3 regions of the Streptomyces sp. CS113 genome follow, and region 1 is predicted to be linked to each of the others. Evidence: predicted binding sites of a transcription regulator. Region 1 holds the regulator's gene; each other region holds the start of a gene.
What was found. Region 1 encodes HrcA, which represses chaperone genes, less so after heat shock. Its sites were predicted from a motif close to TTNGCACTCNGNNNNNCNGAGTGCNAA; they were not measured.
Positions count from the first base shown of each region.

Region 2: a site for HrcA is predicted at 1,366-1,392, ahead of groL (chaperonin GroEL). Genes of this name have one in related genera too.
Region 3: a site for HrcA is predicted at 1,885-1,911, ahead of groES (co-chaperone GroES). Genes of this name have one in related genera too.

Region 1 covers NZ_KZ195574.1:5,805,115-5,808,386, forward strand. The annotation lists gene B9W62_RS25925 (DUF3097 domain-containing protein) at 1-149, opposite strand, end outside; gene B9W62_RS25930 (MBL fold metallo-hydrolase) at 184-918, opposite strand; gene hrcA (heat-inducible transcriptional repressor HrcA) at 1,076-2,092, shown strand; gene dnaJ (molecular chaperone DnaJ) at 2,093-3,229, shown strand.
Region 2 covers NZ_KZ195574.1:4,806,592-4,809,863, reverse strand. The annotation lists gene groL (chaperonin GroEL) at 1-1,203, opposite strand, end outside; gene B9W62_RS21465 (cold-shock protein) at 1,530-1,733, opposite strand; gene B9W62_RS21460 (MoaD/ThiS family protein) at 2,175-2,450, opposite strand; gene thrC (threonine synthase) at 2,447-3,272, opposite strand, start outside.
Region 3 covers NZ_KZ195574.1:3,527,058-3,530,329, forward strand. The annotation lists gene groL (chaperonin GroEL) at 1-1,296, opposite strand, end outside; gene groES (co-chaperone GroES) at 1,430-1,738, opposite strand; gene B9W62_RS15250 (polysaccharide deacetylase family protein) at 2,077-2,817, opposite strand; gene B9W62_RS15255 (polysaccharide deacetylase family protein) at 2,814-3,272, opposite strand, start outside.

The sequences.
Region 1 (3,272 bases):
AGGGTCACCGTGCCCGCCTCGCAGCCGATCACGGCGCCGCAGAACCCGGTGCCGGGCTCCTCGACCACCAGGCCGGGATCGGCCGGTACCTCGGGAACGGGCTGCGGTTTCTTCCACGGAGGGGTCAGGTCGGCGGAGTACTGGCGCATTCTGCCGACGATACGAGGAACACCCGCCCCGTGATCAGCGCGACACGCCGAACCGGGCGGCCAGCGCGTCCCGTTGGGCCCGGACGAAGGCCGCGTCCACCACCGCTCCGTGACCGGGGACGTACAGCGCGTCGTCGCCGCCCAGCTCCAGCAGCCGGTCCAGGGCGGCCGGCCAGTGCTCCGGTACGGCGTCGGGGCCCGCCTGCGGCTCGCCGGACTCCTCGACCAGGTCGCCGCAGAAGACGACCGCCGGGGTGCCCGGCACCAGCACCGCGAGGTCGTGCCCGGTGTGCCCCGGGCCCACGTCGGCCAGCCGGACCTGCCGTCCACCGCCCAGGCCGAGCCCACGCTCGCCGCGGACCTCGTGCCGGACGGGGACGAGCGCGTCGGCCGCCTCGGCCGCCCGCCGGGGGTCCAGGCCCTCCGCCACCGCGTCCGCGCGCAGCGCCTGGCGTCCCTGTCCGCCCGGCGCGAACAACGCGTCCGTGCCGGCCGCGCCGTACACCTCCGCGTCGGGGAAGGCCGCCGCGCCGAAGACGTGGTCGAAGTGCGGGTGGGTCAGCGCGAGATGTGTCACACGGCGTCCGGCGAGCCGCCGAGCCTCCTCGCGCAACCGGGTGCCCTCGTCCAGGCTCGACCCCGCGTCCACCATCAGCGCCGCGTCCGGGCCGAGCACCAGCCCCGCCGTGCAGTCCCAGCCCGGCAGCCGGCACCGCCCCACGCCGTCCGCCAGCCGCTCCCAGCCCAGCTCTGCCCAAGTCACCGTCACGGCGACGACGCTAACGGCTTGGTCCCGGCCTTGCCGCGGGCGTACCCCACGGCCGTACACTGGGCCGGGGAAGTCTGGCACTCGCGAGCCATGAGTGCCAGGACAGACAGGTAAGACAGGCCGAAACGGGCGGACGACAGCTGGAGGTGCGCGCCGAATGCTCAGTGAACGCAGGCTGAAGGTGCTGCGCGCCATCGTCCAGGACTACGTCGGCACCGAGGAACCGGTCGGTTCCAAGGCCCTCACCGAGCGGCACAACCTCGGCGTCTCCCCGGCCACCGTGCGCAACGACATGGCGGCCCTGGAGGACGAGGGGTTCATCGCCCAGCCGCACACCAGCGCGGGGCGCATCCCGACCGACAAGGGCTACCGGCTCTTCGTCGACAAGCTGGCCGGCGTCAAGCCGATGACCGCTCCCGAGCGGCGTGCCATCCAGAACTTCCTGGAGGGCGCCGTCGACCTCGACGACGTGGTGGCCCGCACGGTGCGGCTGCTCGCGCAGCTCACCCGGCAGGTCGCCGTCGTGCAGTACCCCTCGCTGACCCGCTCGACCGTGCGGCACGTGGAGCTGCTCTCGCTCGCGCCCGCGCGCCTGATGCTCGTGCTGATCACGGACACCGGCCGGGTCGAGCAGCGGATGGTCGACTGCCCGGCGCCGTTCGGCGAGGCGTCGCTGGCCGATCTGCGGGCGCGGCTCAACAGCCGGGTCGCGGGACGGCGTTTCACGGATGTGCCGTCTCTGGTGGAAGATCTGGCGGAGGCGTTCGAGGCCGAGGATCGCGGTACGGTCTCCACCGTGCTCTCCACTCTCCTGGAGACGCTGGTCGAGGAGAACGAGGAGCGGTTGATGATCGGCGGCACCGCCAATCTGACCCGCTTCGGGCACGACTTCCCCTTGGTGATCCGGCCGGTGCTGGAGGCACTTGAGGAGCAGGTCGTGCTCCTCAAGCTGCTCGGCGAGGCGAAGGATCCGGGCGTGACCGTACGGATCGGTCATGAGAACGCCCACGAGGGACTCAACTCAACGTCCGTCGTGTCGGTCGGCTACGGTTCGGGCGGCGAGGCGGTTGCCAAGCTCGGCGTGGTCGGACCGACCCGCATGGACTACCCGGGAACGATGGGAGCGGTACGCGCAGTGGCACGGTACGTCGGACAGATCCTGGCGGAGTCGTAGGTGGCCACGGACTACTACGCCGTACTCGGCGTGCGCCGCGACGCTTCCCAGGACGAGATCAAGAAGGCGTTCCGGAGGCTCGCGCGCGAGCTGCACCCGGACGTCAACCCCGATCCGAAGACCCAGGAGCGGTTCAAGGAGATCAACGCCGCCTACGAGGTGCTGTCGGACCCGCAGAAGAAGCAGGTCTACGACCTCGGCGGCGACCCCCTGTCGCAGGCCGCCGGCGGTGGCGCGGGCGGCTTCGGCGCGGGTGGCTTCGGGAACTTCTCGGACATCATGGACGCGTTCTTCGGTACGGCGTCGCAGCGCGGGCCGCGCTCGCGCACCCGCCGGGGCCAGGACGCGATGATCCGCATCGAGGTCGAGCTGGACGAGGCCGCGTTCGGTACGACCAAGGACATCCAGGTCGACACGGCCGTCGTCTGCAACACCTGCAACGGCGAGGGCGCGGCGCCCGGCACGTCGGCCCAGACGTGTGACATGTGCCGCGGCCGCGGTGAGGTCTCGCAGGTCACCCGGTCCTTCCTGGGCCAGGTCATGACCTCGCGGCCCTGCCCCCAGTGCCAGGGCTTCGGCACCGTGGTCCCGACCCCGTGCCCCGAGTGCGCGGGCGACGGCCGGGTCCGCTCCCGGCGCACCCTGACCGTGAAGATCCCGGCCGGTGTCGACAACGGCACCCGGATCCAGCTCGCGGGCGAGGGCGAGGTCGGCCCCGGCGGCGGTCCGGCCGGCGACCTGTACGTCGAGATCCACGAGCTGCCGCACTCGACCTTCCAGCGGCGCGGCGACGACCTGCACTGCACGGTCACCATCCCGATGACGGCGGCGGCCCTCGGCACGAAGGTGCCGCTGGAGACGCTCGACGGCATGGAGGAGGTCGACATCCGCCCGGGCACCCAGTCCGGCCAGTCGATCCCGAAGCACGGCCGGGGCGTCACCCACCTGCGCGGCGGCGGCCGGGGCGACCTCATCGTGCACGTCGAGGTCACCACCCCCGGCAAGCTCGACCCCGAACAGGAACGCCTCCTGCGCGAGCTGGCCAAGCTCCGCGGCGAGGAACGGCCGACGGGTCAGTTCCAGCCGGGGCAGCAGGGGTTGTTCTCGCGCCTGAAGGACGCCTTCAACGGGCGCTGAGGTCCTTCCGGGGATGCGGATGCTTCTGGCGTATGCCAACGGA
Region 2 (3,272 bases), 1.0 Mb from region 1:
CGCGTTGCGAACGGCGTCCTCGATGCGGTGCTTGCGCTCCTTGAGCTCGACCTCGGTGGCGGCACCGGCCTTGATGACGGCCACGCCGCCGGCCAGCTTCGCCAGGCGCTCCTGGAGCTTCTCGCGGTCGTAGTCCGAGTCGCTGTTCTCGATCTCGGCGCGGATCTGGTTGACCCGGCCCTGGACCTGGTCGGCCGAGCCGGCGCCGTCCACGATCGTGGTCTCGTCCTTGGTGATGACGACCTTGCGCGCGCTGCCCAGCAGGTCCAGCGTGGCGTTCTCGAGCTTGAGGCCGACCTCCTCGGAGATGACCTCGCCGCCCGTGAGGATGGCGATGTCGCCGAGCATGGCCTTGCGGCGGTCGCCGAAGCCCGGGGCCTTGACGGCGACGGACTTGAAGGTGCCGCGGATCTTGTTGACGACCAGGGTCGACAGGGCCTCGCCCTCGACGTCCTCGGCGATGATCAGCAGCGGCTTGCCCGACTGCATGACCTTCTCCAGGAGCGGCAGCAGGTCCTTGACGTTGCCGATCTTGGAGTTGGCGATCAGGATGTACGGGTCGTCGAGCGACGCCTCCATACGCTCCATGTCGGTGGCGAAGTACGCCGAGATGTAGCCCTTGTCGAAGCGCATACCCTCGGTGAGCTCCAGCTCCAGACCGAAGGTCTGGGACTCCTCGACGGTGATGACGCCTTCCTTGCCGACCTTGTCCATGGCCTCGGCGATGAGCTCGCCGATCTGGGTGTCGGCGGCGGAGATGGAGGCCGTGGAGGCGATCTGCTCCTTGGTCTCGACATCCTTGGCCTGCTCGAGCAGGGCGGCGGAGACGGCCTCGACGGCCTTCTCGATACCGCGCTTGAGGGCCATCGGGTTGGCGCCGGCGGCGACGTTGCGCAGGCCTTCCTTGACCAGGGCCTGGGCGAGGACGGTCGCGGTGGTCGTACCGTCACCGGCGACGTCGTCCGTCTTCTTGGCGACTTCCTTGACCAGCTCGGCGCCGATCTTCTCGTACGGGTCCTCGAGCTCGATCTCCTTGGCGATGGAGACACCATCGTTGGTGATCGTGGGGGCGCCCCACTTCTTCTCGAGGACGACGTTGCGGCCCTTGGGGCCGAGCGTCACCTTGACGGCGTCCGCGAGCTGGTTCATGCCGCGCTCGAGGCCGCGCCGCGCCTCCTCGTCGAACGCGATGATCTTGGCCATGTGAAGTGGTCCCTCCAGGACTGGGGGTGATTCCTTCGGACCGCGCCCGCGCCCGCGACGGACGGCTCGCCGACCGCGTGGTTCCTTCCCCACCCGGCCCGCGGGCCTCACCGACCCGGTCCTTCGTTGTCACTCTCACCTTCAGAGTGCTAACGCCAATGATTAGCACTCGCCCCCATCGAGTGCAAGCGCCTCTCGGGGATCGGGCCCCGCCGTCAGCCACCCGCGAACAAGGGGACGAGGGACGTCCGGGCAGGCCGAAGGGCCCGTACCCAGGAGGTACGGGCCCTTCGGATGAAGACCGGGTGCTGCGGTGGCCGCGCGTCTCAGGCGCTGAGGCGAACCATGTCGGCCTGCGGGCCCTTCTGACCCTGCGAGATCTCGAACTCGACCCGCTGGCCTTCTTCGAGGGTGCGGTAGCCGTCCATCTGAATCGCGCTGTAGTGGACGAAAACATCCGCACCACCGTCGACCGCGATGAAGCCGTACCCCTTCTCCGCGTTGAACCACTTGACGGTGCCCTGAGCCATGCCTAACTCCCCTATTACTGGCCCTTGCACAGATCCGCACTTCGCGAATCCGGGTCAGACCTCGCCCCCTCACGACTGGGGGCGTGCGCCGGAACGCGTCGACCGCGGCTGAATGTATCTGTCCAACTGCCGTCTGCAACAGGTCAATCGGACGAGAAATCTGGACGCACCCGGTCCGGAATGTGGCGAGAATTCGCCTGAATTCGGGTCAAGTCGGGTCACGCAAAGGGAACAAAAGCCGCGAAATACGCTCGCACTTTGGCTGCTTCTTGTCGGGCGGGCGGCAGGAATTAACGGTTCCCGTTGTGCTGATCGGGAGCGCGTTCCCCAACTCTACCGCGCTCAACCACATGGAATTGCCCCCTCCGTTTCTCTTACGGAGAGGGCAATACGCACTACAAGGTGTATCTGCGGTGGATCAGTCCCGCATCGGTGACCGCGTCAGCCGCCGGCCACCGCCGGGATGATCGAGACGCCCGCGCCGTCCGGCGTCGCCGTCTCCAGACCCTGCTCGAAGCGGACGTCGTCGTCGTTGACGTAGACGTTGACGAAGCGGCGCAGCTTGCCCTGGTCGTCCAGGACGCGGGCGGCGATGCCGGTGTGGTTCTTCTCCAGGTCGGAGATGACCTCCCCGAGGTTGGCCCCGTCGGCGCTCACCTCGGCCTTGCCGCCGGTGTAGGTGCGCAGGATGGTCGGGATGCGAACGGTCACGCTCATGCGAGGCCAGCCTCTCGGAAGGAGTCCAGGTTCGGGCGGATGGTGGCGGTGAGGCCGGTGCCGGCCACCGCGTCGAGGGTCTTCAGGCCGTCGCCGGTGTTCAGGACGACGGTGGTGAGCGAGGGGTCGAGGACGCCGTTCTCGATCAGCTTCTTGGTGACGCCGACCGTCACGCCGCCCGCCGTCTCCGCGAAGATGCCCTCCGTGCGGGCGAGCAGCTTGATCGCGTCCACGACCTGCTCGTCGGTCACGTCCTCCACGGCGCCGCCGGTACGGCGGGCGATGTCGAGGACATAGGGGCCGTCGGCCGGGTTGCCGATGGCCAGCGACTTGGCGATGGTGTTGGGCTTCTGCGGGCGGACCACGTCGTGCCCGGCCTTGTACGCGGTGGAGACCGGCGAGCAGCCCTCGGCCTGCGCGCCGAAGATCTTGTAGGGCTTGTCCTCGACCAGGCCCAGCTCGATCAGCTCCTTCAGCCCCTTGTCGATCTTCGTCAGCTGGGAGCCGGAGGCGATCGGCACGACGATCTGGTCGGGCAGCTGCCAGCCGAGCTGCTCGCAGATCTCGTACGCGAGGGTCTTGGAACCCTCGGCGTAGTACGGCCGCAGGTTGACGTTGACGAAGCCCCAGCCCTCGCCGGCCGGGTCGCCGATCAGCTCGGAGCAGAAGCGGTTCACGTCGTCGTAGTTGCCCTCGATGCCGACCAGCTCACCGCCGTAGACGGCGGCCATGACGACCTTGCCCTGCTCCAGGTCGTGCGGGATGAACACGCAGGAGCGGAAGCCGGCCCGGGCGGCGGCGGCGCCGACGGCCCCGGCGAGG
Region 3 (3,272 bases), 2.3 Mb from region 1:
CTTGCCGAGGTTGCCCTCGAGCACCTTGACGGCGTGGACCAGCGCGGAGCCGCCACCGGAGACGATGCCCTCCTCGACCGCGGCGCGGGTCGCGGAGATGGCGTCCTCCAGACGGTGCTTGCGCTCCTTCAGCTCCACCTCGGTGGCGGCGCCGACCTTGATCACGCACACGCCGCCGGCCAGCTTCGCGAGGCGCTCCTGGAGCTTCTCGCGGTCCCAGTCGGAGTCCGTGGACTCGATCTCGGCCTTGATCTGGTTGATGCGGCCCTCGACCTCGTCGCGCTTGCCGGCACCGTCGACGATCGTGGTGTCGTCCTTGGTGACGGTGATGCGGCGGGCGGTGCCGAGCACGTCCAGGCCGACCTGGTCGAGCTTGAGGCCGACCTCCTCGGAGATGACCGTGGCGCCGGTGAGGACGGCCATGTCCTGGAGCATCGCCTTGCGGCGGTCGCCGAAGCCGGGAGCCTTGACGGCCACCGCGTTGAAGGTGCCGCGGATCTTGTTGACGACGAGGGTGGAGAGCGCCTCGCCCTCCAGGTCCTCGGCGATGATCAGCAGCGGCTTGGAGGCGTTGGCCTGGATGACCTTCTCCAGCAGCGGCAGCAGGTCCGCGATGGAGGAGATCTTGCCCTGGTTGATCAGGATGTACGGGTCGTCGAGGACGGCCTCCATGCGCTCCTGGTCCGTCACGAAGTACGGCGACAGGTAGCCCTTGTCGAAGGCCATGCCCTCGGTGAAGTCCAGCTCCAGACCGAAGGTGTTGGACTCCTCGACGGTGATGACACCGTCCTTGCCGACCTTGTCCATCGCCTCGGCGATCAGCTCGCCGACCTGCTGGTCCTGGGCGGACAGCGCGGCCACGGCGGCGATGTCGGACTTCTCGTCGATCGGGCGGGCGGTGGCGAGAAGGTCTTCCGACACGGCGGCGACGGCCGCGTCGATGCCCTTCTTCAGCAGCGCCGGGGAGGCACCGGCGGCGACGTTCTTCAGGCCCTCGCGCACGAGCGCCTGGGCGAGCACGGTGGCGGTGGTGGTGCCGTCACCCGCGATGTCGTTGGTCTTGGTCGCCACCTCCTTCACCAGCTGGGCGCCGAGGTTCTCGTACGGGTCCTCGACCTCGACCTCGCGGGCGATGGTGACGCCGTCGTTGGTGATGGTGGGGGCGCCGAACTTCTTGTCGATGACGACGTTGCGGCCCTTGGGGCCGATCGTCACCTTCACGGTGTCGGCGAGCTTGTTGACGCCGCGCTCGAGGGCGCGACGGGCGTCCTCGTCGAACTTCAGGATCTTCGCCATGGGAGCGTGAGCCCTCTTCCGGAAATCTTGGGGTTATACGGCAACTGCGCCCCCGACGCCCGGCTTTTTAAGGTCGCGGGAGCCAGGGGCGCAGCTGGAAAGCAAGGTGCTTCGGTGAAGCGAAGTACTACTTCTACTTCTCGACGATCGCGAGCACGTCGCGGGCCGAGAGGACGAGGTACTCCTCGCCGTTGTACTTCACCTCGGTGCCGCCGTACTTGCTGTAGAGCACGACGTCGCCGACGCTGACGTCGAGCGGAAGACGGTTGCCGTCCTCGAAGCGGCCCGGGCCCACGGCCAGGACGACGCCCTCCTGGGGCTTCTCCTTGGCGGTGTCCGGAATGACCAGGCCCGAAGCCGTGGTCTGCTCGGCGTCGAGCGGCTGGACCACGATGCGGTCCTCGAGCGGCTTGATGGCAACCTTGGAGCTGGCGGTCGTCACGATCCGACCTCCCCCTTCGGAGATCTCACGGGGTTAACTGTCTGAGGTGGCGACCAGGTCGATCCGTCGTCGCGGGTGCCGGACCTGCCCGTCGCTGTGTTGGCACTCTCCGGTGGGGAGTGCCAGACCCGAGACTATGACCGCGATTAGCACTCGGTCAAGCGGAGTGCCAATGCCGGCGGCGCGTCGGCACGGATTTCGGGTGAACGCCGGGTCGTGGAGGCACCCTGCGCGGGTGTGGGCGTCACCGGGGGCTGCCGCCCCCAGGCCCCCGCTTCGGCCCTGAACGGGCCTTGTCCTCAAACTCCCCCAGAGGGGGCACCCCCAACGGGCTGGAATTACAGGTAGTCCTCCAATGTGCCCACCCTGAGCCCCTGCTCCTCGATCGTCCTCAGCAGGTGTTCCGTGCGGGCCGTCAGGTTCGTGGCCGTCGGGTGGTCCGGGTCCACGGCCACGATGTCGCCGGGGTGGAGGCGGTGGTCGCCGCGCGTGTAGGTGAGGGCGCCCCCGGCGTCGAGGGTGGCGCGCCACAGGACCAGGGCCGTGATCCCGCAGTCGGCGGCGGCGCGCAGGGTCGTGGTGTCGTACGTGCCGTGCGGCGGGCGGAAGAGGTGGGCGCGGACGCCGAAGCGGGACCTGAGCTTGGTCTGCTGGCCGCAGATCTCGGCGCGCTGCCCGGCGTACGGCAGGCCGCGCAGGGAGCGGTGGTCGAGGGTGTGGTTCTGCAGGCTCGCGCCGAACGGGCGCAGCCGGGCGAAGTCGCCGTAGGCCGGTCCGGCGACGGTGTCGGTGAGGAACAGGGTCACCGGGAGCCGCCGTTCGCGGACCAGGCCGGCGAAGGCGGGGTCGCGCTCGGCGCTGTCGTCGTAGGTGAGGAAGACGACCGGGTCGTCGGTGCGGACGTGGTCCACGACGGACGGCATCCGACGGCCCCGGTCGGCGTCCTGGGCCGGGTCCCCGGCCGCCGCCGCGTGCGTGGCGGGGGCGGCGGCGGGCCGGTCGCAGGCGGTGAGCGGGAGCAGGGGGAGCACGAGGGCGGCCAGGGCGGCGCCGGCCGGGCGGAACCGCCCTCGCCTCACAGGTAGTCCTCCAGTCGGGCCACCGCGTATCTGTCGGCGGTGATCCGGTCCAGGAAGCGGCGGACCATGTCGGTCATCGTGCCGTCCCAGTCGTCGGTGCCCCGGAAGTGGGTGAGGACGATGTCGCCGGGGTGCAGGTCCTGGTCCCACTCGCGGTACTCCCAGTGGTCGACGTACACCTCCTCGCTCCAGATCGGGGCGTACTCGATGCCGCAGGACTTGGCGGCGCGCAGGGTGTCGCGGTTGTAGTTGCCGTAGGGCGGGCGGAAGAGGACGGGGCGCTTGCCGTAGCGCTTCTCCATCACGTCCTGCATCCCGCAGATCTCCCGCTTCTGGTCCTCGTAGGAGAGGCCGGGGAGGTAGGGGTGGCTGAGGGTGTGGTTGTTGAGGGTGATGCCGCGGGCCTGCATCTTCTTGAAGTAGCCGTAGTCGTCCTTGATCTCCTCGTCGGTGAG